3 regions of the Streptomyces sp. NBC_01454 genome follow, and region 3 is predicted to be linked to each of the others. Evidence: riboswitches for the same ligand, from Rfam matches in the RefSeq annotation. Region 3 holds a riboswitch; each other region holds the start of a gene.
The links. A riboswitch is a leader RNA that binds a small molecule or an ion and turns the genes downstream of it on or off. The one in region 3 is predicted to bind cyclic di-AMP.
Positions count from the first base shown of each region.

Region 1: it holds a riboswitch for cyclic di-AMP, as region 3 does, so the genes downstream of both, OIU81_RS02085 (C40 family peptidase) here and OIU81_RS08965 (M23 family metallopeptidase) in region 3, are expected to answer to the same signal.
Region 2: it holds a riboswitch for cyclic di-AMP, as region 3 does, so the genes downstream of both, OIU81_RS19680 (M23 family metallopeptidase) here and OIU81_RS08965 (M23 family metallopeptidase) in region 3, are expected to answer to the same signal.

Region 1 covers NZ_CP109460.1:572,535-580,614, reverse strand. The annotation lists gene bioD (dethiobiotin synthase) at 87-836, opposite strand; gene OIU81_RS02110 (adenosylmethionine--8-amino-7-oxononanoate transaminase) at 935-2,239, opposite strand; gene bioB (biotin synthase BioB) at 2,232-3,392, opposite strand; gene OIU81_RS02100 (8-amino-7-oxononanoate synthase) at 3,549-4,763, shown strand; gene OIU81_RS02095 (LysR family transcriptional regulator) at 4,806-5,723, opposite strand; gene OIU81_RS02090 (LysE family translocator) at 5,795-6,463, shown strand; gene OIU81_RS02085 (C40 family peptidase) at 6,535-7,008, opposite strand; cyclic di-AMP (ydaO/yuaA leader) riboswitch at 7,013-7,203, opposite strand; gene OIU81_RS02080 (hypothetical protein) at 7,492-7,800, opposite strand; gene OIU81_RS02075 (ATP-dependent Clp protease proteolytic subunit) at 7,807-8,080, opposite strand, start outside.
Region 2 covers NZ_CP109460.1:4,438,328-4,449,261, reverse strand. The annotation lists gene OIU81_RS19715 (DUF6339 family protein) at 1-82, opposite strand, end outside; gene OIU81_RS19710 (hypothetical protein) at 82-915, opposite strand; gene OIU81_RS19705 (hypothetical protein) at 975-2,915, opposite strand; gene OIU81_RS19700 (PD-(D/E)XK motif protein) at 2,912-3,928, opposite strand; gene OIU81_RS19695 (Z1 domain-containing protein) at 3,925-6,504, opposite strand; gene OIU81_RS19690 (hypothetical protein) at 6,847-7,152, shown strand; gene OIU81_RS19685 (aldo/keto reductase) at 7,220-8,176, opposite strand; gene OIU81_RS19680 (M23 family metallopeptidase) at 8,277-9,392, opposite strand; cyclic di-AMP (ydaO/yuaA leader) riboswitch at 9,404-9,550, opposite strand; gene OIU81_RS19675 (DUF2332 family protein) at 9,842-10,934, shown strand, end outside.
Region 3 covers NZ_CP109460.1:2,065,615-2,076,548, forward strand. The annotation lists gene OIU81_RS08960 (GntR family transcriptional regulator) at 1-317, opposite strand, end outside; gene OIU81_RS08965 (M23 family metallopeptidase) at 598-1,377, opposite strand; cyclic di-AMP (ydaO/yuaA leader) riboswitch at 1,390-1,546, opposite strand; gene OIU81_RS08970 (M16 family metallopeptidase) at 1,760-3,142, opposite strand; gene OIU81_RS08975 (M16 family metallopeptidase) at 3,181-4,521, opposite strand; gene OIU81_RS08980 (DNA gyrase/topoisomerase IV subunit A) at 4,810-7,257, shown strand; gene OIU81_RS08985 (CobW family GTP-binding protein) at 7,327-8,427, opposite strand; gene OIU81_RS08990 (citrate synthase/methylcitrate synthase) at 8,539-9,708, opposite strand; gene OIU81_RS08995 (citrate/2-methylcitrate synthase) at 9,822-10,934, shown strand, end outside.

The DNA of each region.
Region 1 (8,080 bases), 1.5 Mb from region 3:
TCCGTGGTGCGCACATCCGTACGGGCCGGGGGCACTGTGCCCCGCCGGGCGGCCCGCCCTGCCCACCCGCCACCGTCATGAGCGGCTCATACAGGGATCCGGAACGTGTCCGATCCGCCGAGCGCCGGTGTCAGCCAGCCGGGTGCCGCGGCGCGGAAGGCGTTCGGGGCGAGGGCGCCGGAGTTCTCCGGGACCAGGCCGAGGAGCGGGGCGCCGGCCGCTTCCGGGAGGTCGGCCAGATTGCAGCGCGCGGCCAGATCGGGCGCGGCCGGCCAGCTGCCGATGACGACGCCCGGGGAGTCGAGTCCGTACGCGCGCAGCGCCAGCGCGGTCAGCGCGGTGGCGTTCAGGGTGCCCAGGCCCGCCTGGGCGACCACCAGCACGGGGGCCTTCGCCAGCCGCGCGGCGTCGGCGAGGGTGTGGCCGTCCGCGTCGAAGCGGACGAGCAGCCCGCCCGCGCCCTCGACCAGCACCAGGTCGTGCGAGGCGTCCAGTTTCGCGGCGGCCTCGGCGATGTCCTGGGGGAGCACCGGCGGCAGACCGGCCCGCAGCGCGGCCGTCGCGGGCGCCAACGGGTCGGGAAAGCGGGCGAGTTCCAGGGTGGTGACCGGACCGGCCAGCCGCTCGACCTCCGCCGCGTCGCCCGTCTCGTGTGCCGTGACACCGGTCTGGGCCGGTTTGAGCACGGCCACCGAGCGACCCCGGGCGAGCGCCGCCGCGGCGATCGCGGCGGTGGTCACGGTCTTGCCGATCTCCGTGCCCGTACCCGTCACGAACAGCACTGACATGGTGTGCCTCCGACTCTGCGCGGGCCGTCCCCCGGGGGACGGCCGGATGGTTCCTGGTGAAGAGTGCCGGTGCGCGCCGCGCCGGCGGGGGCGCGGCCGGGGCCGGGGCCGGCCGGCTGCCCGGCCCGCTCCCGCCCGCCGCGAGGTCAGCCCTCGCGGGCCGCCGCGCACACCGCGGCGCAGATGCGCGCCAGATCGTCGTCGCCGGTGATGTACGGCGGCATGGTGTAGATAAGGTCCCTGAACGGGCGCAGCCACACCCCCTCCCGGACCGCCGCCCGGGTCGCGGCCGCCATGTCCACCTCGTGGTCGAGCTGCACGACACCGATCGCGCCGAGCACCCGCACCTCGCGGACCCCGGCGTGGCTCGCGGCCGGCGCCAGCCCCGCCCGCAGTCCGGTCTCGATCCGCTTGACCTCCTGCGCCCAGTCCTGGGACAGCAGCAGATCGATCGAGGCATCGGCGACCGCCGCGGCGAGCGGATTACCCATGAACGTCGGGCCGTGCGCCAGCACCGGCAGGGCACCGCGGGAGATGCCGTCCGCGACGGCCGCCGTGCACAGCGTCGCCGCCAGGGTCAGATAGCCGCCGGTCAGTGCCTTGCCGAGACACATCACATCGGGGGAGACCCCGGCGTGTCCGGCGGCGAAGAGCGAGCCCGTACGGCCGAAGCCGGTCGCGATCTCATCGAAGATGAGCAGCACGCCATGCGCGTCGCAGGCCTCCCGCAGCACCCGCAGATATCCGGGGGAGTGGAACGACATCCCGCCCGCACCCTGGACCACCGGCTCCACGATCACCGCCGCCAGCTCCTCGGCGTGCCGGCCGATCAGCTCGCGCAGCTGCGCCGCGTACGCCTCGTCCGGTGCGGCATCGAAGCCGGCCGGCGGCGCGTCCGCGAAGATCTGCCGCGGCAGCACCCCCTGCCACAGCTCGTGCATTCCGCCGTCCGGATCGCACACCGACATCGGCTGCCAGGTGTCGCCGTGATAGCCGCCCCGCCAGGTCAACAGCCGCTGTTTGCGCGGCTTGCCGAGCGAGCGCCAGTACTGCAGGCACATCTTCACGGCGACCTCGACCGACACCGAACCGGAGTCGGCGAGGAAGACGTGCTCCAGCGGCTCCGGGGTGATGTCCACCAGCCGCTTCGCCAGCCGCACCGCGGGCTCATGGGTGAGCCCGCCGAACATCACATGGCTCATCCGCCCCAGCTGGCCGTGCGCCGCCTCGTTGAGCACCGGGTGGTTGTAGCCGTGCACCGCCGACCACCACGACGACATGCCGTCCACCAACTCGTCCCGGCCCTCGACCGGTTCGGCCAGCCGGAGCCGGACCCCGGAGGCCGACTCCACCAGCAGCGGTGCGGTCCGGCCGGGCATCGGCCCGTACGGATGCCACACGTGCTGCCGGTCGAGGGCCAGCAGCTCGCGGGGGGAGAGCGGCTCAGGCATTGGGCGGCAGCTCGGTACCGGCACCCCGGCGGCGCACCGAGACCAGGTCGCGGCGGCTCTCCTCGGGCGGCGCGGGGATCGTGGCGGCGGGCGCCGCGTCGCCGCCCGCGCAGGTGGACTCCGCGTGCTCCGCCCCGCCGCAGCTCGCGCGGCGGTGCTCGGGCAGCGTGCTGGTGTCGGTGCCCTCGACCTCGAAACCGGCGTCCGCGATCATCGCCAGATCGTCCTTGCCGGCCTGGCCCTCGCTGGTCAGATAGTCGCCGAGGAAGATGGAGTTGACCAGGTGCAGCGCCAGCGGCTGCATGCTGCGCAGATGCACCTCGCGGCCGCCGGCCAGCCGCACCTCGATGTCCGGGCAGACGAACCGCACCATCGCCAGAATGCGCAGCGCACGCTGCGGGGTGAGGTGCCACTCCTTGGCGAGCGGGGTGCCCTCGAAGGGGATCAGGAAGTTCACCGGGACGGAGTCGGGGTCCAGCTCGCGCAGCGCGTAGACCACATCGACGAGATCGGCGTCGCTCTCCCCCATACCGGCGATCAGCCCGGAACAGGCCGACATTCCGGCCGCCTGGGCCTGCTGGACGGTGGAGACACGGTCCGAGAAGTCGTGCGTGGTGCAGATGTCGCCGTATGTGGCTTCCGAGGTGTTGAGGTTGTGGTTGTACGCATCGGCGCCCGCCTCGTGCAGCCGCCCGGCCTGACCCTCGGAGAGCAGACCCAGGCAGGCGCACACCTCGATGCCCTCGTTCTGCTCCTTGATGGTGGAGATCGTCTTCGAGACGCGGTCCACGTCCCTGTCCGTGGGACCACGGCCACTGGCCACCAGACAGACGCGCTTGGCCCCGCCGGCGACCCCCGCGGCCGCCGCCTTGGAGGCGTCGTCCGGCTTGAGCCAGGTGTACTTGAGGATCTCCGCCTTCGACCCCAGCCGCTGCGAACAGTACGAGCAGTCCTCGGGGCACAGACCCGACTTGAGGTTGACGAGATAGTTGAGTTTGACCCGCCGCCCGAACCACTGACGGCGCACCTTTCCGGCCGCGGCCACGACATCGAGCAGTTCGTCATCGGAGGTCGCCAGCACGGCCAGCGCCTCTTCGCGGGTCGGCAACTCGCGCCGCAATCCCTTGTCCACCAGTGCGTTCAGCAGGTCCATGGCGTTGATCCTGGCCTACGTCACCGTCCCCGGCCAAGGAGGATTCCCACAACGACCCTGGATGGAGGTGTGTGTATCGCCACACTGTGGGCCTGCGGAACGACCGCTAACGTCTATCAACAGCCCACAATCGAGGCCCACGGACGAAGGACGCCGATGCCGCAGGACTCCGCCCCCACGCTGCCCCGCGACAGCTCACCGGCGGCCCCCGCCGAGGCCCGCCGTCCGGCACCCGGCACCGCCTTCGACTGGATCGATGAAGCCCGCGACGCACGCCGGCGCGCCGGACTGGTCCGCACCCTTCGTCCCCGCCCGGCCGACCACCCGCTGCTCGACCTGGCCGGCAACGACTACCTCGGACTCGCCCGGCACCCCGAGGTCACCCGTGGCGCGGCCGCCGCCGCACACCGCTGGGGCGCGGGCGCGACCGGCTCCCGGCTGGTGACCGGCAGCACCGAACTCCACGCCCGGCTGGAGTCGGAACTCGCCGCCTTCTGCGGCTTCGAGGCCGCGTTGGTGCTCTCGTCCGGTTACACCGCCAATCTCGCCGCGGTCACCGCGCTCACCGCCGCCGGCACCCTGGTCGTGTCCGACGCGGGCAACCATGCCTCCCTCATCGACGGCTGCCGGCTGTCCCGGGCCCGCACCGAAGTGGTCCCGCACGCCGACCCGGAGGCCGTACGCGCCGCGCTCGGCGGCCACGACGGCCGGGCGCTCGCCGTCACCGACTCGGTGTTCTCGGTCGACGGCGACGCCGCCCCGCTCCCCGCACTCGCCGAGGTCTGCCGGACGCGGGGCGCCGCGCTGCTCGTCGATGACGCCCACGGACTGGGCGTCCTCGGCGAGGGCGGCCGCGGCGCACTGTGGGCGGCCGGGCTCGCCGGCGACGGCGATGTGGTGACCACCGTGACGCTCTCCAAGTCGCTGGGCGCGCAGGGCGGTGCGGTGCTCGGCCCGGCCCGGGTCATCGAGCACCTGGTCAACACCGCCCGGTCGTTCATCTTCGACACCGGTCTCGCCCCGGCGGCGGCCGGCGGCGCACTCGCCGCGCTGCGGGTGCTGGGCCGTGAACCGCAGCGCGCCACCCGGGCCGGGCAGGTCGCACGCACGCTGCACGACCGGCTCACCGCGGCAGGTCTGACGGCGGTGCGGCCGGACGCCGCGGTGGTCTCGGTCCGCGCGCCCTCGCCGGAGGCGGCGGTCGGCTGGGCCGCCGACTGCCGCGCGGCCGGACTCGTCGTCGGCTGCTTCCGGCCGCCGTCGGTGCCCGACGGGATCTCCCGGCTCCGGCTGACCGCCCGGGCGGACCTGACGGACGATCAGATTGACACGGCGGTCGGCACGATCCTGGCCACGGCGCCGGTCGGCTGACCCGTCGTCAGGAGCGGGCGTCGCCCGTCGTCGTTCCCGTGGTCACGGTGCGGGGGAGTGGCGGGCGAACGCGCCGCGCAGCAGGGCCCGCAGGGTGTCCGCGGCCGGGCTGCCGGCGTCGGGCCGGTGGGCGACCGCGATCCGGCGGCGCAGCTCGGGCGGGTCCAGCCGGCGGACCCCCAGCGGTGTCACCGAGCCCTCCGCCACCATCTCCGGAACCACCGCCACCCCCAGCCCCGCGCTCACCAGCGCGCACGCCACCGCATAGCTCGGCGACTCACAGCGCACCGCGACGCTCGCCCCGGCCGCCGCCAGCACCGCCTCCACCTCCCGCCGGTTGGGATTGGCCGGCGCCATGCTGACCAGCGGCTGTCCGGCGAGTTCGGCGAGCGGCAGCCGTCCGGGGCCCGCCGACAGGGCATGGCCGGGCGCCGTGACCAGCACCAGCTCCTCCGTCAGCAGCGGTTCGAGGCGCACCCCGTCCGGCGGCGGCATCGCCTCGCCCGGCACATAGGCATGCGTCAGCGCCAGATCGACGTCGCCCACCGCCACCGCCTCGGCGGCCTGTGGCGGCACGTACTCCGTCACGCTCAGCTCCACATCGGGGTGCGCCCGGCGGAAGGCGCTGAGCGCGGGCGGCAGCAGATGCGTACCGGCGGTCATGAACGTGCCGACCCGCAGCCGGCCCCCGGACAGCCCCGCCAGCCGGGCCAGCTCGTGCCGCGCCTGCGCCAGCTCGTCGAGCACCCGCCGGGCCCGCACGAGCAGCAGCTCCCCGGCCGCCGTCAGCCGCGTCCCCCGGTGGTGGCGCACCAGCAGCGCCGTCCCCGCCTCCCGCTCCAGCTTGGCCAGCTGCTGGGAGAGTGCGGGCGCGGTGTAGCCCAGTCGGGCGGCGGCCCGGGTGATCGAGCCGGCCTCGGCCACCGCCACCAGTGCGGCCAGTCGTGTGGGGTCGTACATAAGAACCTCTTTAGGCCCTCCCAGAACATTGCCACTACCCATTAAAGGCTCTGACCAGCGAAGCTGCTGGCATGGACGGACAGCTGATGGCCTTCACCGGAGTCGCCGCGGGCATGGTCACCATGCCGGGCGCGGACTTCGCGGTCGTGGTGCGCAACGCGCTCGACTCGCGGCGCGCGGGGGTGGCGACCGCGGTCGGGGTCGCCGGCGGGCTGCTGGTGCACACCGCAGTGGCGGTGGCCGGGCTCGCGGCCGTGCTGGTCGCCGTGCCCGCGCTGTTCGGGGCCGTCCAACTGCTCGGCGGGGGCTATCTGTTGTATCTGGGGGCCCGCGCGCTGACCGCGGCATTGCGGCGCCCGGCGGCCACCACGGACCCGACGGCCGCACCCGCTGAAGGGGCGCCGGGCGACGACAGCCACCCGGCCGCGCCGCTGGGCACCGCGCGCAGCCTGCGCCAGGGCTTCCTGGCGAACGCGCTCAATCCCAAGGCCCCGGTCCTCTTTCTCAGTCTGCTGCCGCAGTTCGTCCCGGCGGGACAGCCCGCACTGCCCCGTACGCTGCTGCTGGCCACCCTGGTCGTCGCGATGGCGCTGGTGTGGTTCCCCGCCGTCGCGCTGCTCGTCGACCGTCTGGGCACCTGGTTGCGCCGCCCGCGGGTGGCCCGTGCCCTGGAGGCCACCACCGGAGCGCTGCTGACGGCGCTGGGGGGCGTCCTGCTGGTCGAGGTGGTGCTCGCCTGAATCGCGGCACGCCCCGTGCCTCCGGCCGTTCGGCCGGAGGTAATTGACGGGTAGTCAGAAGAGTGCGCGGCTCAGCGCACCCGCCCGTACCAGACCCCGTGGCTCCAGATCCGTTCCAGCCGCACCGTGCTCCCGGCCTTGGGCGCATGCCACATCCGGCCGTTCCCGGCGTAGATCCCCACGTGGTAAATGCCGCTGCCCGAATGGAAGAAGACCAGGTCGCCACCGCGGCGGGCCGCGGCCGGGACGTGCCGGGTGCGGCTGTACTGCGCGGCGGCGGTACGGGGCAGGACCCGGCCGGCGCGCAGGAACGAGTACAGCGTCAGCCCGGAACAGTCGAAGGCGTTGGGCCCCTGGGCGCCGTACCGGTAGGGGGAGCCCCGTTTGGAGGCGGCGACCCGCAGCGCGTGTGCGGACACGGACGCGGCCTCCACGTCCCCGGTCGCTCCCGGGGCGATCATCGTTCCGCCGAGCGTGACCAGCGTCAGCGCGGCGACGGTGCCGGTGCGCGCCAGCACACTCGGCGTATGCATGCGCACAGTCATGCGCAAACCCTTCGTCAGCCGCCTGCGAAGGAAGACCTGTCGGGTTCGGGCAGGCGAAGAATGCCCGGCCGTGCGTACGGCTTCACCCCAAGGAGTCCGCCGGCCCGTGAAGGCCGTGGACCCCGTCCTGCTCGGGTCCTCCGCTCCCGCCGGTCCAGAACGTCGACCGGACATCCGGTACGGCGGCGGGATTAGGCGCCCGTCCGGACCGCCCCGTCGCTGTGGCGGGGTCTTGTCGTCGAAGGGATCCTCACGCACCCGCCGCCCAAACTCCGAGTTGAAATTGCCGTGTGTGAGATGGGTCACATTTGGCCTGAATGGTGGGTTTTGTTCCCTCAGGCGTCAGGATCCCGGGTGTCGCACGCCCCGGACCTGGAACGAAACATCCGGGACCGGAGAAATTGCCGGTGAAGGGGCAATTCGTGGCCACTGCGCAACGGCCGTGAGGGCTACGCCGTATGGGCAGCCCCACCGCGTGTCGCGTCAGATCTCCTCGGGCGGCGGCAGCGCCACGAGCCCGGCCCGCCGTTCGCCGTCCAGCACCCGCAGCGCGCGGGTCAGGGTGTCGCGGTGCAGCTCGCTCTCGCCGCGCTGGTGCATCAGTGTCAGCGCGTCCCGCAGTCCGGTGGCCTTGCCGACGAGTGCCTGGGCGGCGCGCAGCCCGCTGTAGGTGCCACCGCCGCGGGCCGGGTTGATGCGGCCCAGCAGATCGAGCACCTCCAGATAGCGGTCGATCAGCTCACCCTCGGCGCGGGTGAGGGCGGGCAGCGGCGGGAGTTCGGGTGGCAGCATGCGCGCTCACCGCCCGGTGGGCGGGTGCGCCGACTGCTTGCGGTCGCGGGTGAGGCCGTCGATCAGGCCGTACTCCTGGGCGGCGCGGGCGTCGAAGATCTTGTCGCGTTCGATGTCGGCGGCGATCCGCGCACGGGGCTGACCGGTGTGCCGCGCGAGCATCTCCTCCAACATGTCGCGGGTGCGCAGCAGTTCCTCCGCCTGGATCTGCAGATCGGTGGCCTGGCCCTGGACGGGCTCGTGGAGTGCCGGCTGATGGATCAGGATCCGGGCGCCGGGC
Region 2 (10,934 bases), 2.4 Mb from region 3:
ATTCCGTCACGGTGAGATGCCGATAGCGCTCGTGCAAGGGGGCAGCCTGGCCGGAGAGCAGTCGTGGGTAAAGGAAACTCATCAAACATCCTGGAAGATTTTGACTGCTGCCTGAAGGTCGGATGCGAAAATGCTCGCGGAACGCTCAAACCTGAGCTGTATGTCGTTGATTGTGGCCCCGGGGAACAGCTGTTGGAAGAGCCCCATCAGGGTGTGACCGAGTGTCTCCGGCGGGAACTCCGCGCCGTCAATAAAATCGGAGTGCCGAAGCGCGTGTTCAACCATGACCCTCGCCGCGTCGGCGTAAACAGCAGCCAGTATGGCTCGGTCGACCTGTCGTGGCTTTCCGGCATTGCGGAACGCTGTCGTGGTGGCGCCGTTCGCTTCGTTCACCAGCAAGAGCATCGATCCCATGGTGGCACCGAGGAGATCGTTCTGTATCTGCAGATACCATGCGGCGTCATTCGGGAACGAGGTGTGCGCGAAGTCGATGACGGCCATGGGGAACTGTGGAGCGTCTCCCTGCAGGCGCACGGAGTGACGGTCACTCCACAACACCGACCCGGCCCGTCGTGGGGAGGCCGGCGCGCCTCTGTCCGTGGTTTCCGCAAGCACCAGCGCCGTGTCCACGATCAGGTTGCCGCCCAGATCACTCCCCCGTAGACGAGCGGTCAGTTCGCAATCCCTGACTTCCGTGCCGGCGAGAGAGATGCGGTCTGCAGGAGCACGAAGGTTCGAACCGGTGGCCGTCCACACGACGGTGAGCGCCAACACCGCGTCCGGTGGGAGGCCTGACTCCGCTCGGGCTCGCTGTGGATCGATCCGCATGATACGCCGCAGCGCCAGATCCATCTGGTAGTCCCAGTCGCTGAGCGCGTCGGGAAGGGGGAGTTCCTCGCCATCGACCAGAAGCATCCAGTCGTCTGCCTCGGCAACCTCGCTCGCGGGTCGACGATAGGGGAGTGCACGTCGGCTCAACTGAACTTCACCTCCTCGACCACGATGCCGATTTCCGTCATGGTGTCCGGGGCCGGACGGACGAGCGCTCGCCACAGCGCACCGTCCCCACCCTCGATGACATACGTGGGCGTCGACGAGATCTCCCTGCCGGAGTTCTCCCAACCCACCAGACCGGGCATCTCGGCCCCACGCGGTGGGTCGGTCTCACGATTGCCGGCTCCCATCAGCGCAACATCCAGACGGGCGTGCACCCGCTGCGGGCCGGAGACGGGGAGCCGGAACGGTTGGACCAGGACCGATGCCCCGAGCCGTTCATCCCAGTACGGTTCGCCGACATACTCCACACGGGGGCGGGAAGGTGAGTTGCGCGGACGCGACACCGCCCCTTGCCGAGGGATACTCCCTGCACCTGAGTCGGTGCCGTCGCATCGGTCGGCGTGGCTTCCCTCTGAGCCTGCGGCAGTCACGTCACGCCCGTTCGGCGCCGGCCCCGTAGTGGTCCCACCCGGACGGCTGAAGTCGGTGGCCCCACCGACACCCCAAGCCCCGCCGACCAGCGAGGCGAACTTGCCGCTCGCCGCCCCCAAGGCGATATGTGCGGATCCCTGACGCGCGCTTCCCCCGATGCCCAAGAGCGGTTCCAGCAACTCCTTGATGCGCTGGAAGGTGGAACGCACGAACGTACTGTCCGGTGTATCCAGGGAATGAGGATTCCATGCGTCATGGGTTGGTGGCTCTGCCCTGGCATAGATGTCGTCCATGGCCTTGTCCGCCCGGAATACCCCGGCGTACGAAACATGCTCGGCTGCGGGTTTCGGCCCCGGATGGTAGGTCACGACGAGTTCAGCCGGCCGCATCAGGCACACATGATGAAGCATCCCCTCGATGCCCATCAGCCGGGACGCGCGGGTGGGCTCCGCAGGGACTGCAAAGCGCTTGATCAAGCCGAGACGTCCGAGGTCCCGCTTCGGCTTGAGGCAACGCAGGAGTTTGTGATCGGGGCCGTTCATCGCCTCGAATGCCTCGACGAACAAATTGAGCGGTCGAGTGGTACGAGGGTCGGGCACCGGGTGCTCGATGCCGTTACAGGTCACGGTGAAGCGCATGGCCGGTGAGCCGGATGATGTGCTGAGCATCTTCGGCCACAGGTGCCAGGCGATCGTGTCCGCCAGGTAATCCGCCGCCTCGTCCGAACCCAGGCCGTCGAGCTTCGGCGCGATCACCACGATCGTGGTGCCGGTCTCGTCAGCGCCGAACGGCCTGAGGCCGAGACGGTGTGCAGCACTCTCCGCAGCCTCGCCGACCAACGGCTCGACCACCTCGCCGGAAGTGTCACCCCACCAGTGACGACCGGTGTAACGACGCTCGCCCATCGGATCACGGGCGATGTAGCTCTCCCACAGTGCACAGCCCATCAGGCGGGTTTCGAACCCGTCGGCCGTTTTGCACCGGGTGTGCAGCAGAACGGTTCCGGCCTCGGAGAGCAGGTAGAAGATGCCCTTGCCGAATCCGTAGGTGCCGCCACCGAGTTCGGAGTCACGGGGTTCTCCGATATTGCGGACGAAGGATACGAAGTCGTGGTCCTTCGTCACCACGGTGTCTGCACGCGTCGGGCCGCCGAGGCCCTTCGTGCCCCGATCGGAAATCGCCATGACCTGCAGCGTCGGTCGTTGCAAGCACGTCCGCAACGGCAGGTGTGACGTCAATGGCGCACCTTGCAGCAGCATGTCGCGCCACGACGCGACGTGCGCGGGTCCGACAGCATAGAGATCGAGACGATAGTCGACAGGAAGAGAAGTCCCGGGCACCCGAGCGTCCCAGCTGTTCTGGGCGGACTCCCGGACAAGAATCGTCAGCGCGTCCAGTTCCGGGCGGCCGAGCTGATTCCGGATGCCCTCGGCCGCGCTGGCCCCCTCCGGTGGAAAGGGCTGTGAGTACCACGCCGGGCCGGTCATGCACTCTCCTCGATCAAAGTGCGGAGATGATCGTCGACGCTGCCGACATGAAGCGCGGGGGGCGAATCGGAGGACAGGTCAACGGTGTAGTGCACGTCCTCCACACGAATGGGCACGCCGGCGTCGTGGAGCAACTCACCCGTCAGCTTCGGGAAGGAGGCATCCACGTCATACCAACACTCCTCCTGCACGACGAACCGGACGTCTCGGTAGCGTTCAGCATCGCTCCAGCGGTATCCCTCGGCCGCCAGCAGGGTGAGCAGCGCACTCTCGTCATCGCCGAGCCGCATGACACGGTCGATGAGTTCGACCAAGCCGATACCCGCTCCGGTGGCGCGCTCCAGCCCGAAGCAGGCCAAGTACAGCGTTCCATCTTGCGGCGCCTCCAATTGCCCCAGTCCGTGGATGCGAATCCGCCGCCCCCGCCGACCGGTCAAGGCTTTCACCTCGACGGCACGGACGCCCGCGCCGAAGTCGTGCCGGTGTCCACCCGGACCTCGCCAAAGGCGATGTGCGCTCGGGTCCGCCAGAAGCAGCCTTTCCATGACGAGAAGCTCCCCGAAGAGCCCCGCCATCTGCTCCGGCCCCAGCAACGCACCACCGGTCTGAAAGAGAGCCCTCCAACGGTCGATGACGTGATGGAGCGCTCTGACGGGATTGCTGGGCAGGGCTCCTGCGGCCGCCACAATGTCCGCGCACAGGGATGTGAAGACATCATTCACTTCGCGGCGGAGGCATCCCAGATTCACGTAGTCCTGATAGTCGCCGTTGTCCTCAAGAGGGTGTTTGCGCAGTTCCAGCACAGGCCCGTTGAAGCCACCCCGAATCTTCTGATGAGCACGCACGGGCACCAGGAGATGGCGGTGACCATGATGATCAACAGCTACCGCCAAGGCCCCTTCATTCGTGTCGACCGCCAGCTCGGCAACCCGCAGAGCCCTCTCGTGCGACGGAACGGATGCCTCCAATGCGGTCCAATGGCGATCGAGGCGATTTCTCCACTCGCTGTTCACCCTGCGGCCTCGCCCTCCACGAGGCTGAAGTCCTCCACCTCGAGGTTCACACCGGACAGATCGGCAGAGATGTAGTTCCATTCGACGGTGCTGTCGTCGCCCGACGGTCGAGGGAAGACGAGGCCGACGCCGATGACGTGCTCCTCGGCGTTCAGGGCGCGACGCGTCGCCTTCGCCGGCACCGGCTCGGAGACCTTGTCGATCGGGTAGAGCACAACGAGTCCGGTGTCCGGCAGTTGGCGCCTGCGCTCCGCCTTGATCTCCTCCTCGCTCAGCTTCGTCGTGTCGCCCTGGAGATCGAGAGCGGCATCCTTACGGCTCATCAGCGTCTTGATATCGGCGAACCCGGCGGGAGAGTCCGTGGTGTCGATCTTCGCGCGCGTGATGCGACGCACGGCCATACCCGGCGCGAACTCGAAGTTCTCCTCCGTGCTTCCGACGGGGTTGCCGACGATGGCGAGATTCCACGTACGCAGGGAGCCGACAGCGGTTCGCTTTTGGATGTAACCGCTCAGCAACTCCGCATCGCACTCTTGCGACTTCTCATGGAACCGGTAGTCGGCAAGGAAGTCGAGTACGTGATCGTGCGGCACGTCACGCAACAGGAAGCGGCCGTCCTCGGGCCGGCGTTCCTGCTGTGCCGCTGCGCGCAAGGCCTTGGCGACCAAGTTCCTGGCTGCGGATTGGTTCCGCTTCAGCCACTCGGCATCGGTGTGGAAGTAGCGTGTCTGAACACGTTGGCCGCCGAACGCCGACGCGGCGTACACCGCACTCTTCATCTTTGCGGCCGCCGTGACCCGCAGCGCAGGATGGGTACGCAGCCTGACGGCAAACGTCAGCGGGGTCTTGTCCTCGGTCATGTAGACGTCGATGTCACGACGCATCTCGGCCTCGACAGTGGCCAGATGGCGGAACCACCCCTGCAGCTCCCCTGTCATCCAGATGCGAGGAAGGTCGGCGTATCCCGTCCGGAAGCCGAACCAGCGTCCCATCTGCAGCAGCGTGTCGTAAGCGGAGACCGCACGTACGAAATAGCTGACTGTCAAGCCTTCCAGTGTCAGGCCACGGGAGAGAGTGTTACCGCCTACGGCGATCGCCACGACCGGACCGTTCTCGTAGTCCAGCCGGTCCTCACTGCTGGAGTTGTCCATGATGATTCGACAATCGTCGAGCACATCCGGCAGGACGGCAAGTACGTCACTGAAGCTCACGGGGGATTCGGCAAACGCACCGGCGGGCACCCTCTCCGTCTCCGCAACCCAGAGCCGGCGCAGTTCTTCGATGACACTCGCCTCGCCCAGCTGTCCCGCGAGACTTTTCCTCTCGAAGTCCAGCGGAGCATGAAAGCTGTTGTGAACCGTGGTGTTCACGCTCGTGTGGATGAGCATCGTGTTGTGCGGATTTCCCGTTCCTCGGACGCGCCGTGCAGCTGCACAAAGCCAGAAATAGCGGAGCGCGTCCCGCAGCGTTTCCGTGATCTCGGGAGCGAAGCCTTCGACATCGGCACGTTTCAACGGTCGGACGCGCGCGACATCCTCATCAGGCACCTGACGGATCATGTCGTATCCGTCATCGACCTCGGCCGGGTCCTCCCCGTCGAGAGCGTACCGACCGAAGAGCACCTCGGTCCCGAAGTACCCGTGCCCCTCGGGACTCGGCAGATTGACGATGAAGTGCTCAGGGTAGAGATCGTTCTCCGCGGACGGGTCGATGAGAAGGTTGGCGAAAGGGGAAGCGGTGTAGCCGACGTACGCCGACTTGGGCAGCCGGTCCAAGATTTCTCGGATGAGCGGGTTGATCGACTTCGTGGCGACGGTTGCTTGATCCGCCTCGTCGTCGATCACCAGCGCCGGGCAGTCCTGGAGGTATTCGGAGGCGGAGCCCAGCCACTCGGAAAGCTTTCGAAGCACGGTGGCATTCTTTTTGACCACACACAGCACATGGGTGCGGTTACTTCTTCCGAAGTATGAGGCGGCATTGTCACCTGGCGTGAAGTCCTTGTCGAGACCGGTGAGCTGCGACCACCTGGTGGGGTTTGCCTGGACCAGTTGCTTGACGAGCCTGGCTTGCGTCTGGCGCCGCAAACCGTTATGGATGCCCGACAGGACAATGAACAACTTGTATCCGCGGTCTGCAGCCTTGGACATGACGGCGGTGAAATTCGTGGTTTTCCCGGACTGCACATAACCGACCACGAGCCCGCGAGTGGAGAACTTCTTCTCACGCGGATGGCTGAGGAGCGACACGATGCGTGTCGACGAAGAATCCAGACTCGCGAGCGAAGGAGAATCAAGCGACCACCCGCTGTCCTGGCACAACTGATCCACCATCGCCGGCCAGCACTTGTCCCGCGGACGAGGGCCCGTGTACCAGGTGTCACGGTTGTCCAGAACCACGGAGCGCGGCTCTTCCATTTCCCTTATCCGGATGGTCCGCTGCTCGTGCATCTCGATGATCTTTTGAATGGCGTCCTGACCGATCTGCAGGACTTCCAGTTTCTTTACGGATTCCTCAGGCGTGCCGGTGTCGAGCAGATCCCTGAAAACTTCGTACATGCGCTCGATTTCATCACTCACGAGATCTTCCACCGTCTTCGCCTCACCCTGGACCGGACCCGTCGCGGGCCGGGATGCCGGTGTTCCGAGCGCACGCGTCACACAAGTGACGCTCGAGCCGAACAAGGGGTGCCCCCGCCCACGCCACGATTCTCGGCCACTGGGCGGAGGCATTGCCACCGGTCGCGAAACAGTGGGTGCCCCATCTCGGAATTTCGGCTGAAGCACATGGGTATTCACGGGAAATCATGGCGATTTCGCCATAGTTGGCCGGCTTGAAATCGCCCCTGCGGGTGCTCCGGTCGGTGTGCGGCTCCCCGACGTAGGCTCTACGACGGCTTGTCCCTGATGTGGAGGTTCCCCATGACCCGCGTACCGACAGGCGTGATCGCCGCAACCGGCCTGCTCGGCGGCTACGCCGTGGCCCGCTGGACCAAGAAGCGGCCCCTTGGGGGAGTGGCGTTGTTGGCGGCCGGGGCCGTGGCGGCCAAGGGGTGGCAGCAGAAGGCCGGGAATGCGACGGCGGTGGCGTTGGGCGGGGCCTATGTGGCGGCGTTTGCCGGGTCGCATCCGCTGGCGAAGAAGATCGGGGCGTGGCCTTCGGTGTGCGCGGTGGCGGGTGGGATGGCCGCCGCGTCGTGGGCAGTGGTGGACCGCCGGCAGGGGTGAGGGCCGGGGTCGGCGGAACACGGGGCCGGCCCCGTGTTCCGGCCCCGCCCGTGGTTGTTCCCCTGGCTCAGGCCGAAGCCTCGTTCAGCAAGGTGAGTTCGGCGTCGCTGAGCGTCAGATCTGCCACCGCCAGCAACGCCGGCAGCTGATCCACCGTGCGGGCGCTGGCGATCGGGGCCGCGACGGTGGGCCGGGCGGCGAGCCAGGCCAGGGCGACGGTGGCGACTTCGGCCTCGTGGGCGGTGGCGACGGTGTCGAGGGCCTGCAGGACGCGGAGGCCGCGGTCGGTGGTCAGATGCTTGGCGGCGGCACCGGAGCGAGCGCTGTCGGTCGTGGTGCCCGGGCGGTACTTGCCGGTCAGGAAGCCGGAGGCGAGGGCGTAGTACGGCACCGCCGCCACGTTGTTGCGGGCGGCCACGTCGGCGAGGTCGCCCTCGTAGGTGTCGCGGGAGACCAGGTTGTAGTGCGGCTGGAGGGCGACGTAGCGGGCCAGGCCCTCGCGGGCGGAGAAGGCCAGGGACTCCGCCAGGCGCGGCGCCGAGATGTTGGAGGCGGCGATCTCACGGACCTTGCCGGCCCGGACGAGGTCGTCGAGGGCCGTGAGGAACTCCCCGACCTCGACCGATTCGTCGTCGTAGTGGGTGTAGTAGAGGTCGATGTAGTCCGTGCGCAGGCGGGTCAGGGAGTCGTCGACCGCGGACTTGATCGTCGCGGCGGACAGACCCTTGAGGTCCGGGTGGGCGCCGACCTTGGTGGCGATGACGACGTCGGCGCGGTTGCCGCGCGAGGCCAGCCAGTTGCCGATGACGGTCTCGGACTCGCCGCCCTTGTTGCCCGGGACCCACGCCGAGTAGACGTCGGCGGTGTCGATGAAGTTGCCGCCGCCGGCCACATACGCGTCGAGCACGGCGAAGGACTCGGCTTCGTCGGCCGTCCAGCCGAAGACATTGCCGCCCAGGGAGAGCGGGGAGACGGAGAGCGAGCCGAGGGACTTGGGGGTGCGGGGGCCTTGAGTCGTGGTCATGCGAAGGTGCAGCGTCGGCGGGACGGAAGTTATTCCTGGGTCCGGCCGCCCACGCCGCATCTCGCGGCTCCGCGCCCAACAGCGGTTTCCCGCAGGGGCGTTACACCTTGATTCCGTGGTCCCGCAGCCACGGCATCGGGTCGATCGGGTCGCCGCCGCCGGGGCGCACCTCCAGGTGGAGATGGGGGCCGGTGACATTGCCGGTGGCGCCGACGCGGGCGATGACCTCGCCGGTGCCGACCTTGCCGGAGGTCTTCACCATCGAGGACAGATGGCAGAACCAGAGTTCGGTGCCGTCGTCGAGGGTGAGGACGAGGCGGTAGCCGTACGCACCGGCCCAGCCGGCCTGGGTGATGGTGCCGGAGTGGATCGCCTTGACGGGCGTGCCGGACGGTGCGGCGAAGTCCTGACCGGTGTGGTCCGCGGCCCAGCGGTCGCCGGCCTCGCCGAAGCCGGCGGTCAGGGTGAAGGAGGCGACGGGGGCGGTAAAGCTCTGGGCCAGCTTGGCGAGGCGCGCGGCCTCCGCCTTCTGACGGGCCGCTTCTTCGGCCTGGCGCTTGGCCTCCATCTCGGCTGCCTTCTTGGCGGCGGTGGCCTTCTCGGCCGACTGCTGGTGGGCGGTGGCTTCCTGCTCGGCCCGCTGGAGGGCGGTGTGTTCGGCGGTGTCGCGGGCCTCCTGCTCACCGGCGCCCTGCTGCACGTCGGCCTGCTGGAGGATCCGGCTGCGCAGCGCCTCGCCGGGGCCCGCGCCGCCGTCGTCCGCGCCCGTGCGGGTGGCCTGGGTGAGGGGACCGGAGGCGGCATCCGTGGAACCGGAGGCCGTGCCGGCGTCCGCGTCCGCGTCGGATATGAGGCCGCCGACGCCGGGGAGGGACGCGGCGTCCGGGAGGGCGCCGGAGAGGTCGTCGGCCATTCCGCCGAGGTCGGGCATCGAGATCGGAAGCGGCGGGCGGTCCTCGGCCGAGGCCATTCCGCTCGCGCCGACCGCGGCGATCACTCCGACACCCAGGACCGTGCCGCCGCGGGCGAGGCCGCCGGCACGCTGCTTGGCCACCCGGTGCTTACCGCGGACGGAACGGACGGATTCCTCGGTGGGATTCCATTCCTCCCACGGACCGTCGCCGTTTCCGTCCGGATCACCGGGGCCCCGGAAGGCACCTCGGTCATCGGGCTCAAAGGCGGACGAACCCTCGGGGGCAGGCCTGTTGGACGCCACGGAGGCGCACTCCTTTCCTTCCTTCTCGCCTACCGGGTTAGCTGACGGGTTCGGAGCAGGAAGGTCTCCTACGGGCGCCCGCTGGCGGAGGGCGTCCGATTCACCCCAAGGAAGTGGTTCCCCGGTTCCCTTGGTGCAGTTCGAGGTGCTGGGGGTGCGTGAAAAGCGCGTGCGGGATTCGGCGTCAGCGCACGGTGCCGCCTCTTGCGGCGGCTGGGACGACCGCGCTGCGTTATCGGACAGTAATAGAGATCGCATCCGAATTCCAAGCCTTCCCACGAATCGATACGGCCGGCACACGAGCCGGGGCAGGGACTTTGCGGCTCATCGGGGTGGCAACCGGGCGAGTCGCCCACCCGGCGCTAAACGATCTCGCGGTGATTGTGCGTCAGTTGTTATGCGGAGGGGTGGCCCTCAGTTACGGAACGTGAGAGCAGTAGCGTCGGATCATGGTCGTCAACGCCGGGAACACCGGTCATGTCGGGGGCGCCGGTGGCGCATGGGCAGTGGCGGAGCGGTACCGGGAGTTCTCCTGGCACCGGGCGCGGGGGCGGTCCGAGGCGCACGAGGAGTTGAGCGCGCGGATCGGCCAGGACGAGGAGTTCTGCGCGCTGTTGTCGGGGGCGCTGCCCGCCGGCGAGAAGCAGCAGCCGGCCCTGCTGCTCGCCGCCGTCCGCCACCTCGACGGACCGCACGCCGATCTGGGCCCGCGCGGTGCGGCCGCGTACGAACGGTGGCGCGAGTGGACGGTCCGGCACTGGGACGAGGTGCGCGCGGTCATCATGCGGCGCACCCCCCGGACCGACGAACCGGCCCACTGCGCCGCACTGCTGCCGCTGCTCGCCACCCTGCCGCAGCCGCTGGCACTGCTGGAGGCCGGGACGACCGCGGGGCTGGGCCTGCACCCCGACCGCTATCGCTACCGCTACGCGCACGCCCCGTTCGCGCACGCCCCGTTCGCGGACGGCGCGAAGGACGGGCCGGGGGACGGGCCGGAGGACGAGCCGGGGAACGGGCTGGGACACGGCCGTGCGGGCCCCCGTACCGAGGCCGGGGCGCCGGAGAGTCCGGCGGTGTTCGGATGCCGTACGGACTGGCCGGCCCAGGAGCTGGCCGGCCGGCTGCCCCGGATCGTCTGGCGGGCGGGCATCACCTCCGATCCGCTCGACCCGGTGTCGGAGCCGGAGGACCTGCGCTGGCTGCAGGCGCTCGTCTGGCCGGGCGACGGAGAGCGGGCGGCGCGGCTGTCGGCGGCCGTCGAGGCGGTGCGGACGGCGCCGCGGCCGCGGATGGTGCGCGGCGATCTGGTCGGCGACCTGCCCGCGCTCGCCGCCGAGGCGCCGCCCGAGGCCACCCTGGTCATCTTCCACAGCGAGGCGCTGGGCTCGCTTCCGCCCGCCCGCCGCGAGGAGTTCGCGCGGCTCGTCCGGTCGCTGCTCGACGGCCGTCCCGGCGGCGGGCACTGGATCTCCCACGAGCCGCACGCCGTCCTGCCGTGGATCACCCCGCCCGCGCACCGCTCGCCCCACCCGGACCGGCCGG
Region 3 (10,934 bases):
AGCACCTTGAGGTGGGCCGGGCTGCGGCGGGCGGCCGCGCGGGCGGCGCCCAGCGGCTCCAACAGGGCGCGGACGTCCAGGAGATCGGCCGCCTCCTGCGCGGTGGGCTCGGCGACGCAGGCCCCGGCGTGGTGGCGGGTGGTGACGAAGCCCTCGGACTGCAGGGTGCGCAGCGCCTCACGGACCGGCACTCTGGAAACGCCGTAACGGGCCGCGAGGATCTCCTCGATCAGCCGGCTCCCCGGCGCCAGCGCACCGGAGACAATGTCGTCGCGAATCGCCGTGCACACCGCATGCGCGGAAATATGGCCTCGCATCTTCCGAGCCTCCGCCGTGATCCCCAGGAAACGCCGCCGGTCGGCGGCTTTTCCGTGACTCTATTAGACCGGCACGGCTTTTCCGACGGGCACAGAATATTCATGGATACTTTTGGCCGGAAGTCGTGGGCACGCCGGCTCCGCCTCCGGTGCACGCCCCCCGCACCGCAAACGCGACGCCGCGCCGGATACGCCGAAGCCCCGGTCATGGGACCGGGGCTTCGGGAGGACGCGCGGTGCGGGGCACCCCTCCCGGGCGTGGGGACGGGCCAGCGGCAGGTCAGACGTTGACGCCGTGTGCGCGCAGGTAGGTGATCGGGTCGATGTCCGAGCCGTAGTCGGGGCCGGTGCGGGCCTCGAAGTGCAGGTGCGGGCCGGTGGCATTGCCGGTGGCACCGGAGAGGGCGATCTGCTGGCCGCGGGTGACCTTCTGGCCGACCGAGACGGCGAACGACGACAGGTGACCGTACTGGGTGTACGTGCCGTCGTTCATCTTGATCACGATGTTGTTGCCGTACGAGCCGCCCCAGTCCGCCTCGACGACGGTGCCCGAGCCGACGGCACGGACGCTGGTGCCGGAGGCGGCGTGGAAGTCGATGCCGGTGTGGCTGCCCGAGGACCACAGGCTGCTGGACGCCTTGTAGCCGGTGGAGACGTAGGAGTCGGCGACCGGCGCGACGAAGGTGTTCAGACGCTTGCGCTCGGCATCGCGGGCGGCGCGCACCTTGGCCTTGTGGGCGGCCTCGGCACGCCGCTTGGCCTCGTCGGCCTGCTTCTTCGCGACGGCTTCGGCCTTCGCCTGTGCGGCGGCGGACTCCGCGGCGGCGCGCTGCGCGTCGGCCTGGGCCGCGACATGGCCGGCGAGCTCGTCACCCATCACGACGGCCTGCTGCAGACCGGTGTCATGGGTGGGTGCCACGTCCGTCGCGGCCAGTGCCGGCGAGGCCACGGAGGCGACCACACCGCCCGCCGCGAGGGTGGCTATACCGGCGACGTTGCGGGTCGTCCGGGTAGGACGGTTGGCGCGGCGGTGCTTCCCGGTGGCACGGATGAACGCCATGTACGGGCTTGTCCTTTCCCTCCTTCTCGCCTACCGGGTTAGCTGACGGGTTCGGAGCAGGAAGGTCTCCTACGGGCTCCTCGGGAGAGGAGTCCGATTCACCCCAAGGGACGCGTGGGTCCCCGGCTCCCCTGGCTCGCGCCGTACGGGGACTCGGCGATGACTGTCCGGTGCCACTGTTGTGGCGGACTTGTGACGAACAGCCGGGACGACGCTAAACGGGGCCACTTTCGTGGGGCAAACAGAAGCCGATTTTTGTGCGGGATGCCACAAGAACCTGCGCAACCAGCTGTAAGAAAACGGACATACAGCGGCTCCCGTGGCGAGTGAGTGCCACGGGAGCCGCTTTGTCGATATATGACCTTTCGTCATACGGGCGGGGTTAGCCGCCGACGACCGTCACCTCGCCGATGCCCAGCTCCTTGACCGGCTCGGCGATCTGCGCCGCGTCACCCACGAGGACCGTCACCAGCCGGTCCACGGGGAACGCGCTGACCGCCGCCGCGGTCGCCTCGACCGTGCCGGTCTCCACGAGGCGGGCGTACAACTGCGCCTGGAAGTCATCCGGGAGGTGCTGCTCCACCTGGTCGGCCAGCGTGCCCGCGACGGCCGCCGCGGTCTCGTACTTCAGCGGCGCGACCCCGACGAGGTTCTGCACGGCGACATCCCGCTCGTCGTCGGTCAGCCCCCCTGCCGCGAGGGTCCGCAGCACCTTCCACAGGTCCTCGAGGGCCGGAACGGTGGAGGCGGTGTCCACCGAGCCGCTGATGGCCAGCAGCGCGGCACCCGTGGCCCCCTCGGGGGACGTGGGGGCGGTGGAGCGGAGCACCTGGCCGAACGCGCGCACCCCGTAGGTGTAGCCCTTCTCCTCACGCAGCACACGGTCCAGACGGGAGGTGAGGGTCCCGCCCAGGCAGTACGTGCCGAGGACCTGCGCGGGCCACACCCGGTCGTGCCGGTCGGGGCCGATCCGGCCGATGAGCAGCTGCGTCTGGACGGCACCGGGACGGTCGACGATCACCACGCGGCCGGTGTCGTCGGCGGCGATCGGCGAGGCCTTCAGCGGCTCGGCCGTCGAGCCGCTCCAGGCGCCGAGGGTGTCGGCCAGCGCCGCGTCCAGGTCGACGCCGGTGAAGTCGCCGACGATGACGGCGGTGGCCGTGGCGGGCCGTACATGGGCGTCGTAGAAGCCGCGGACGGCCGCGGCGTCGATGCGCGCGACGGTCTCCTCGGTACCCTGGCGCGGGCGCGACATCCGGGCCGTGGCCGGGAACAGCTCCTTGGACAGCGCCATCGCGGCGCGCCGGGCCGGGTTGGCGAGCTCGTGCGGGATCTCGTCGAGGCGGTTGCGGACCAGCCGCTCGACCTCGCTCTCCGGGAAGGCGGGGGCGCGCAGCGCGTCGGCGAGCAGGCCGAGCGCGCGGTGCAGCCGGGAGGCCGGCACCTCGAGGGAGACCCGTACACCGGGGTGGTCGGCGTGCGCGTCCAGGGTGGCGCCGCAGCGCTCCAGCTCGGCGGCGAACTCCTCCGCGTCGTGCTTGTCGGTGCCCTCGGACAGCCCCCGCGCCATGATCGTGGCAACGCCGTCCAGGCCCTCGGGCTCGGCGTCCAGGGGCGCGACGAGGTTGATCTCGACGGCGACGACCTGCTGGCCGGGGCGGTGGCTGGTCAGGAGGGTGAGACCGTTGGGCAGTTGGCTGCGGTCCGGCGCCGGGAAGGCCCACGGCTTGGGCGCGCCGCCTTGGGGCTGCGGGTGGAAGTCCATCGTGCTCACAGGGGTGTCGGCGTGGGTGGTGGCGTCGCTCACTGGTCCGCCTGCCCTTCCTCGGTGTCGGCGGCGTCGTTCGGCTCGGTCGGCTCGTAGACCAGCACCGCGCGGTTGTCGGGGCGCAGCCGGGCCTTGGCGACCGCCTGCACCTCCTCGGGGGTGATGTCCAGGACACGCTGGACGGCGCTCAGCGCGAGCTGCGGGTCGCCGAACAGGACGGCGAAGCGGCACAGTTCGTCGGCGCGGCCGCTGACCGTGGCGAGCCGGTCCAGCCATTCACGCTCCAGCTGGGCCTGCGCCCGTTCCATCTCCTCCGGGGTCGGCCCCTCGGCGGCGAAGCGGGCCAGCTCCTCGTCGACCGCGCGCTCGATGCCGGGGACCTCCACCCCGCCGGACGTCTTCACGTCCAGCCAGCCCAGCGAGGGCGCGCCGGCCAGCCGCAGCAGGCCGAAGCCGGCGGCCACCGCACTGCGGTCACGGCGCACCAGCCGGTTGTACAGACGGGAGGACTCGCCGCCGCCCAGTACGGTCAGCGCGAGATCCGCGGCGTCCGCCTCACGGGTGCCGTCGTGCGGCAGCCGGTAGGCCGCCATCAGGGCGCGGGAGGGCACGTCCTCCTCGACGACCTCACGCAGCTGGCCGCCGATGATGTCGGGCAGCGTGCCGTCGCGCGGCGGCTGCTTGCCGTCGTGCGAGGGGATCGAGCCGAAGTACTTCTCCACCCAGGCCAGCGTCTGCGCGGGGTCGATGTCACCGACGACCGACAGCACGGCGTTGTTGGGCGCGTAATACGTACGGAAGAACGCCCGCGCGTCCTCCAGGGACGCCGCATCGAGATCGGCCATCGACCCGATGGGCGTGTGGTGGTACGGGTGCCCCTCCGGGTACGCCATGGCCGTCAGCTTCTCGAAGGCCGTGCCGTAGGGGACGTTGTCGTAACGCTGGCGGCGTTCGTTCTTGACGACGTCGCGCTGGTTCTCCAGGCACTCGTCGTCGAGCGCGGTCAGCAGCGAGCCCATCCGGTCCGCCTCCAGCCAGAGCGCGAGCTCCAGCTCATGGGCGGGCATGGTCTCGAAGTAGTTGGTGCGCTCGAAGCTCGTGGTGCCGTTGAGCGAGCCGCCGGCACCCTGCACCAGCTCGAAGTGGCCGTTGCCCGTCACCTGCGCGGAGCCCTGGAACATCAGGTGCTCGAAGAGGTGAGCCAGGCCCGTACGGCCCTTGACCTCGTGGCGGGAGCCGACGTCGTACCACAGGCAGACCGCTGCGACCGGTGTCAGGTGGTCTTCGGAGAGCACCACGCGCAGGCCGTTGGCCAGCCGGTGCTCGGTCGCTGTCAGGCCGCCGGAGCCGGCTTGTTCTGTGGCCGTGTGACCCATGGGCATGTACGTCCCTTCGATCCGCTTGCGAGGAAGTTCTGTCACTGTATGCAAGCGCGTCGGCATCTGGCGAAGTTCCCGGGCGACCGGCCCTGTACGTGCGCCCCGTGCGGCTTCCTCGGGGGCCGAAGGGGGAGTCGCGGTCAGCGTTGTCGGTGGGGCGGTCCACAATGGTCGGCGTCAGACTCAGAGATATGCGCGGGCTGAGCCCCCGCCCGGTTGACCCGACGGGTTGACCGACGCTTTCCGATATCGGCAGTAGACGCAGCAGAAGGAGCCGCAGCCGCGATGGCCCGCCGCAGCACGAAGACCCCGCCGCCGGACGACTTCGAGGAGAGGATCCTCGACATCGACGTCGTCGACGAGATGCAGGGTTCCTTCCTCGAGTACGCGTATTCGGTCATCTACTCGCGCGCCCTGCCGGACGCCCGCGACGGTCTCAAGCCCGTGCACCGCCGCATCCTGTACCAGATGAACGAGATGGGCCTGCGGCCCGAGCGCGGCTACGTCAAGTGCGCCCGCGTCGTCGGCGAGGTGATGGGTAAGCTCCACCCGCACGGCGACGCGTCCATCTACGACGCCCTGGTGCGCATGGCGCAGCCGTTCTCGATGCGGCTGCCGCTGGTGGACGGCCACGGCAACTTCGGCTCGCTGGGCAATGACGACCCGCCCGCCGCGATGCGGTACACCGAGTGCAAGATGGCGTCCGCGACATCCCTGATGACGGAGTCCATCGACGAGGACACCGTCGACTTCGCGCCGAACTACGACGGCCAGGAGCGGGAGCCCGTCGCCCTCCCCGCCGCGTATCCCAACCTCCTCGTCAACGGCACGTCCGGTATCGCCGTCGGTATGGCGACGAACATGCCGCCGCACAACCTGGGCGAGGTCATCGCCGCCGCCCGCCATCTGATCAAGCATCCGAACGCCGACCTCGACACCCTGATGCGGTTCGTGCCGGGCCCCGACCTGCCGACGGGCGGCCGGATCGTGGGGCTCGACGGCGTACGGGACGCGTACGAGAAGGGCCGCGGCACCTTCAAGATCCGCGCCACGGTCACGGTCGAGAGCGTCACCGCGCGCCGCAAGGGCCTGGTCGTCACCGAACTCCCGTTCACGGTCGGCCCCGAGAAGGTCATCTCCAAGATCAAGGACCTGGTCGGCTCGAAGAAGCTGCAGGGCATCGCCGACGTCAAGGACCTCACCGACCGCGCGCACGGCCTGCGGCTGGTGATCGAGGTCAAGAACGGCTTCAACCCCGAGGCCGTCCTGGAGCAGCTCTACAAGCTCACGCCGATGGAGGAGTCCTTCGGCATCAACAACGTCGCGCTGGTGGACGGCCAGCCGCTGACGCTGGGCCTCAAGGAGCTGCTGGAGGTCTACGTCGACCACCGCTTCACCGTGGTGCGCCGGCGCAGCGAGTTCCGGCGCACCAAGCGGCGCGACCGTCTTCACCTGGTCGAGGGCCTGCTGACGGCCCTGGTGGACATCGACGAGGTGATCCGTCTGATCCGCTCCAGCGAGAACAGCGCGCAGGCCAAGGAGCGGCTGATCGAGCGCTTCTCGCTGAGCGACGTCCAGACCCAGTACATCCTCGACACGCCGCTGCGCCGGCTGACCAAGTTCGACCGGATCGAGCTGGAGTCGGAGCGGGACCGCCTGCAGGACGAGATCGAGAAGCTGACGCGGATCCTGGACTCGGACACGGAGCTGCGCAAGCTCGTGTCCGGCGAGCTGGCCGCCGTGGCGAAGAAATACGGCACGGACCGGCGCACGGTCCTGCTGGAGTCGTCGGGCACCACGGTCGGTGCGGTGCCCTTGGAGGTCTCCGACGACCCGTGCCGGGTGCTGCTGTCCTCGACGGGCCTGCTGGCCCGTACGGTCACCGGAGAGGTGCCCTTCGACGCCGACGCCCGGCGCGTCAAGCACGACGTGATCGTCTCGTCGGTGCCGGCGACGACCCGCGGCGAGGTGGGCGCGGTGACGTCCCTGGGCCGGCTGCTGCGGATCTCGGTGATCGATCTGCCGCAGCTCCCGGAGACGGCAGCCGCGCCCAGTCTCTCCGGCGGTGCACAGCTCTCGGAGTTCCTGACGCTGGAGGACGGCGAGCAGCTGATCTGCCTGACCACGCTGGACGAGTCCTCACCGGGCCTGGCGCTCGGCACGGAGCAGGGCGTGGTCAAGCGGGTGGTGCCCGACTACCCCTCTCACAAGGAGGAGTTGGAGGTCATCACCCTCAAGGACGGCGACCGCATCGTGGGCGCGGCCGAGCTGCGCACCGGTGAGGAGGACCTGGTCTTCCTCACCAACGAGGCGCAGCTGCTGCGTTTCCAGGCCGCGCAGGTACGGCCGCAGGGCCGGCCCGCGGGCGGCATGACGGGCATCAAGCTGGGCGAGGGCGCGAAGGTGCTCTCGTTCTCCGCGGTCGATCCGGCCGCCGATGCCATGGTGTTCACGGTCGCCGGCTCGCACGGCACGCTGGACGACTCGGTGGCGACGGCCAAGCTCACCCCGTTCGACCAGTATCCGCGCAAGGGGCGGGCGACCGGTGGTGTGCGCTGCCAGCGGTTCCTGAAGGGCGAGGACTGTCTCACCCTGGCGTGGGTGGGGCCGGCTCCGGTGCGGGCCGCGGACGCCAAGGGTTCGCCCGTCGAGCTGCCCGAGGTGGATCCGCGGCGGGACGGCTCGGGAGTGCCGCTGACGAAGCCCGTGGCAGCGCTGGCCGGGCCGGTGTAGCCGGCGGTCGGCAGTCGGCAGGATGGGGAGTGGACGCGGTCGGGTCGGTGGCTCACCGGCCCGGCGGCGTCACCAGTCCTCCTCGCGCGCGGCCACGTACCGCAGCACACCCCACATGCTGTGGGCGCCCGCCTCCGACGGTGTGCTGTCCCGGCAGTTCTCCAGCTCCTTGCGCAGGGCCGGCGCGTCGATGCCGCTGCCGATCATGACGAGCTGGGTGCACCGCTCCTCGCCCTTCGGCCACGGCGAGGGGTAGAAACGCAGGAAGTCACCGACCGCGTGCAGCGTGAACTTCTGGCGGTTCTCCGGCACGTCGAAGTGGACGAACCCCTTGATGCGGTAGAGACCGGCCGGGCGGCTGTCGAGGAAGTCCATGAGGCGGCGCGGGTGCATCGGCTCGGTGGAGGTGAACTCCACGCTCTGGTAGGCGGCGTGGAAGTGGCCCTCCGCGTGGGCATGGTCGGGGTGAGCGCAGTGGCCGTCGCAGTCGTGGGCGGCGTCCTCGTTCGCCACGGCCTCGCGCAACAGGTCCTCGAAGGACAGCTGCCGTACGGCCGGGTCGTCGCCCTCCCCCGGCGCGCGGTCGAAGAACAGCTCCGGGTCGACCCGGCCGTACGCCGTGCAGATCACGGGCCGGCCGGGAGCGAGGTCGGCGAGGGTGGCGATGAGTTCCTGTCGTGCCGCGTCGCCGATGCGGTCGGCCTTGTTGAGCACCACGATGTCGGCGATGCCCACATGCCGGTCCAGTTCGGGGTGGCGGGCCCTGGTGTCCTCGAATTCGGCGGCGTCGACGACCTCGATCAGGCCGCCGTAGACGATCCGGTCGTTCTCGCTGGCGAGGATCATCCGGATGAGTTCCTGCGGCTCGGCCAGTCCGCTGGCCTCGATGACGATCACATCGATGCGGGCTGCGGGGCGGGCGAGCCGTTCCAGGTAGGTGTCCAGTTCGCTGGTGTCCACGGCACAGCACAGACAGCCATTGCCGAGCGAGACCATCGAGTCCACCTGTCCGGCGACGGTCATGGCATCGATCTCGATGCTGCCGAAGTCATTGACGATCGCGCCGATACGGGTGCCGTCGCCGGTGCCGAGCAGATGGTTGAGGAGGGTGGTCTTGCCCGATCCGAGGAAGCCCGCGAGCACGACGACCGGGATCTGTTGCGTGGCCAAGGGGGCGCCTCCATGGTGCGGGTGGCGGGCCGCGCGGACCGGCGGCGGACGAGCTGTCGATCGTAACGGACCGCCGGCTGCGGGGGCCCGGCTCGGCCGCCGCACCGCCCGCTATCGGAGCGCGGTGGCGGGCAGCGGCTGCGGCGGGGGCGGGCCCACGTACCGGGCGGCCGGCCGGATGATCTTCGAGTCCTCGGCCTGCTCCAGGATGTTGGCGCTCCAGCCGACCACGCGGGCCGCGCAGAAGGTGGGCGTGAACATCTCGCGCGGCAGCCCGCACAGCTCCATGACGACGCCCGCGTAGAGCTCCACGTTCGTGTGCAGCTCACGGCCGGGCTTGAGCTCGGCCAGCAGCGCTTCGACCCTCGCCTCCACCTGGACGGCGAAGTCCACCAGCGGGCCGCCGAACTGTTCGGCGACCCCTCGCAGCATCCTCGAACGCGGGTCCTCGGTGCGGTAGACGGAGTGGCCGAACCCCATGATCCGGTCCCCGCGGAGGACACTGTCGCGGATCCAGGAGTCGATGCGGTCAGGGGTACCGATGGCGTCGAGCATGTCCAGTGCGCGACTGGGGGCACCGCCGTGCAGCGGCCCGGAGAGCGCGCCGACGGCGCCTACGAGGCAGGCCGCGAGGTCGGCACCGGTGGAGGCGATGACGCGTGCGGTGAAGGTCGAGGCGTTGAATCCGTGGTCGATGGTGGAGATCAGATACGCCTCGATCGCCCGGACACGCTCCGGGTCCGGTTCTTCGCCCGTGAGCATGTAGAGGTAGTTGGCCGCGTGACCGAGGTCCGCACGCGGCTCGACAGGCTGGAGACCCTGACCGAGCCGGTGCAGCGCGGTGATCAGCGTCGGTACTGCGGCGCATGCGGCGAGGGCGTCGGTACGGCGGCGGTCGGCGTCGATGTCGTACAGCGGCCGGAAGCCGGCCGTTGCGCCGAGCAGCGACAACGCGGTACGCAGCCCGGCGAGCGGGCCGGAGAGCACACCGGCACGGGCCAGGGCGGGCAACGCGTCGCGTACGGCCGCGGGCAGGGCGCGCAGTGCGGCGGTCTCGGCCCTGAAGGCGTCCAGCTGCACCGCATCGGGCAGCTCGCCGTGGAACATCAGGTACCACACGTCCTCGAAGCTGCGGGCCGAAGCCAGCTCGACGGCGGAGTACTGGCGGTAGTGGTAGAAGCCCTCCGCACCCCGGACGTCGCCCAATTGGGTCTCGGTGACGATGACGCCCGCGAGTCCGCGGGGCGCGTCGACCGGTGCGTTCACCTCGGCGATCGGCATGGCTGATCTCCTTGCTCTCCCTCACCCGAATAATTGATCCGACTGTCCATTCTCGACTCAATACTTGTCAATATTGATTCCATCAATGTGGACGGTCCGGATACGGTGGCCCCATGGCAGACCAGCAGGAAGCGGCATCGGGCCGGGGCGGACAGCGGCTGAGCACCCGGGAGACGGCCGAACGGCTCGGCGTGAAGTCGGAGACGGTGTACGCCTATGTCAGCCGTGGCCAACTGACCAGCCGCCGCGAGCCGGGCAGTCGCGGCAGCACCTTCGACGCGAAAGAGGTCGACGCACTGGCCCGTCGCGCCGGCCGCCGCGAACCCTCGACGCCGGGCAGCGAGTTGGCGATCCGCACCGGCATCACTCTGATCGACCGCGATCACTGTTACTTCCGCGGCGTCGACACATCAGAACTCGCCGCCCACTACAGCTACGAAGAAGTCGCCGAGTGGCTGTGGTCCGGCGAACTGCGCCCCGGCATCCGCTTCACCGCACCGCGCGACGCGCTGGCAGCTGCCCACCGCGCCGTTGAAGCGCTGCCGGCACACAGCGGACCGATGGACCGGCTACGGGTCGGCGTGATCGCCGCTGCGCACACCGACCCGCTCCGATTCGACCTGTCCGAAGACACCGTCGTCGATATCGCGCGCAGCCTCATCCCGACACTCGTCGACGCCTTGCCGCCGCACGCCCCGAAGCCACCAGCCGACGGCGCTCTCGCTGCACGCCTCTGGTCACGACTGACCGCGGAACCTGCCGATGCCGAGGCCCTCCGTGTGCTGGACGCCGCATTGGTCCTGCTCATCGACCACGACCTCGCGGCCTCGACGCTCGCGGTCCGGGTCGCCGCCTCCGCCCGCGCCCATCCGTACGCGATCGTTTCGGCCGGGTTCGGGGCCTTGGACGGCGTGCTGCACGGCGCGGCAAGCGGATTTGCCCACCGGATGCTGGTGGAGGTACTGGACCGGGGCAGCGCGGCCGCCGTCGTGGCCGACCACCTGCGGGCCGGCCGACGGGTGCCAGGGCTCGGCCATCGCCTCTATCCCGGCGAGGACCCGCGGGCTCGCACCCTGTTCCGGCTTCTGGAGGAGGTGCCACGTGCCCATCCCGCCCTGCAGGCCGCCCGTGAAGTGATCACCACCACGGCCCGGCACACGGAGCTGCACGCCAATGTCGACCTGGCACTGGCCGTACTCACCGCTTCCACAGGCATGCCCGCCGAG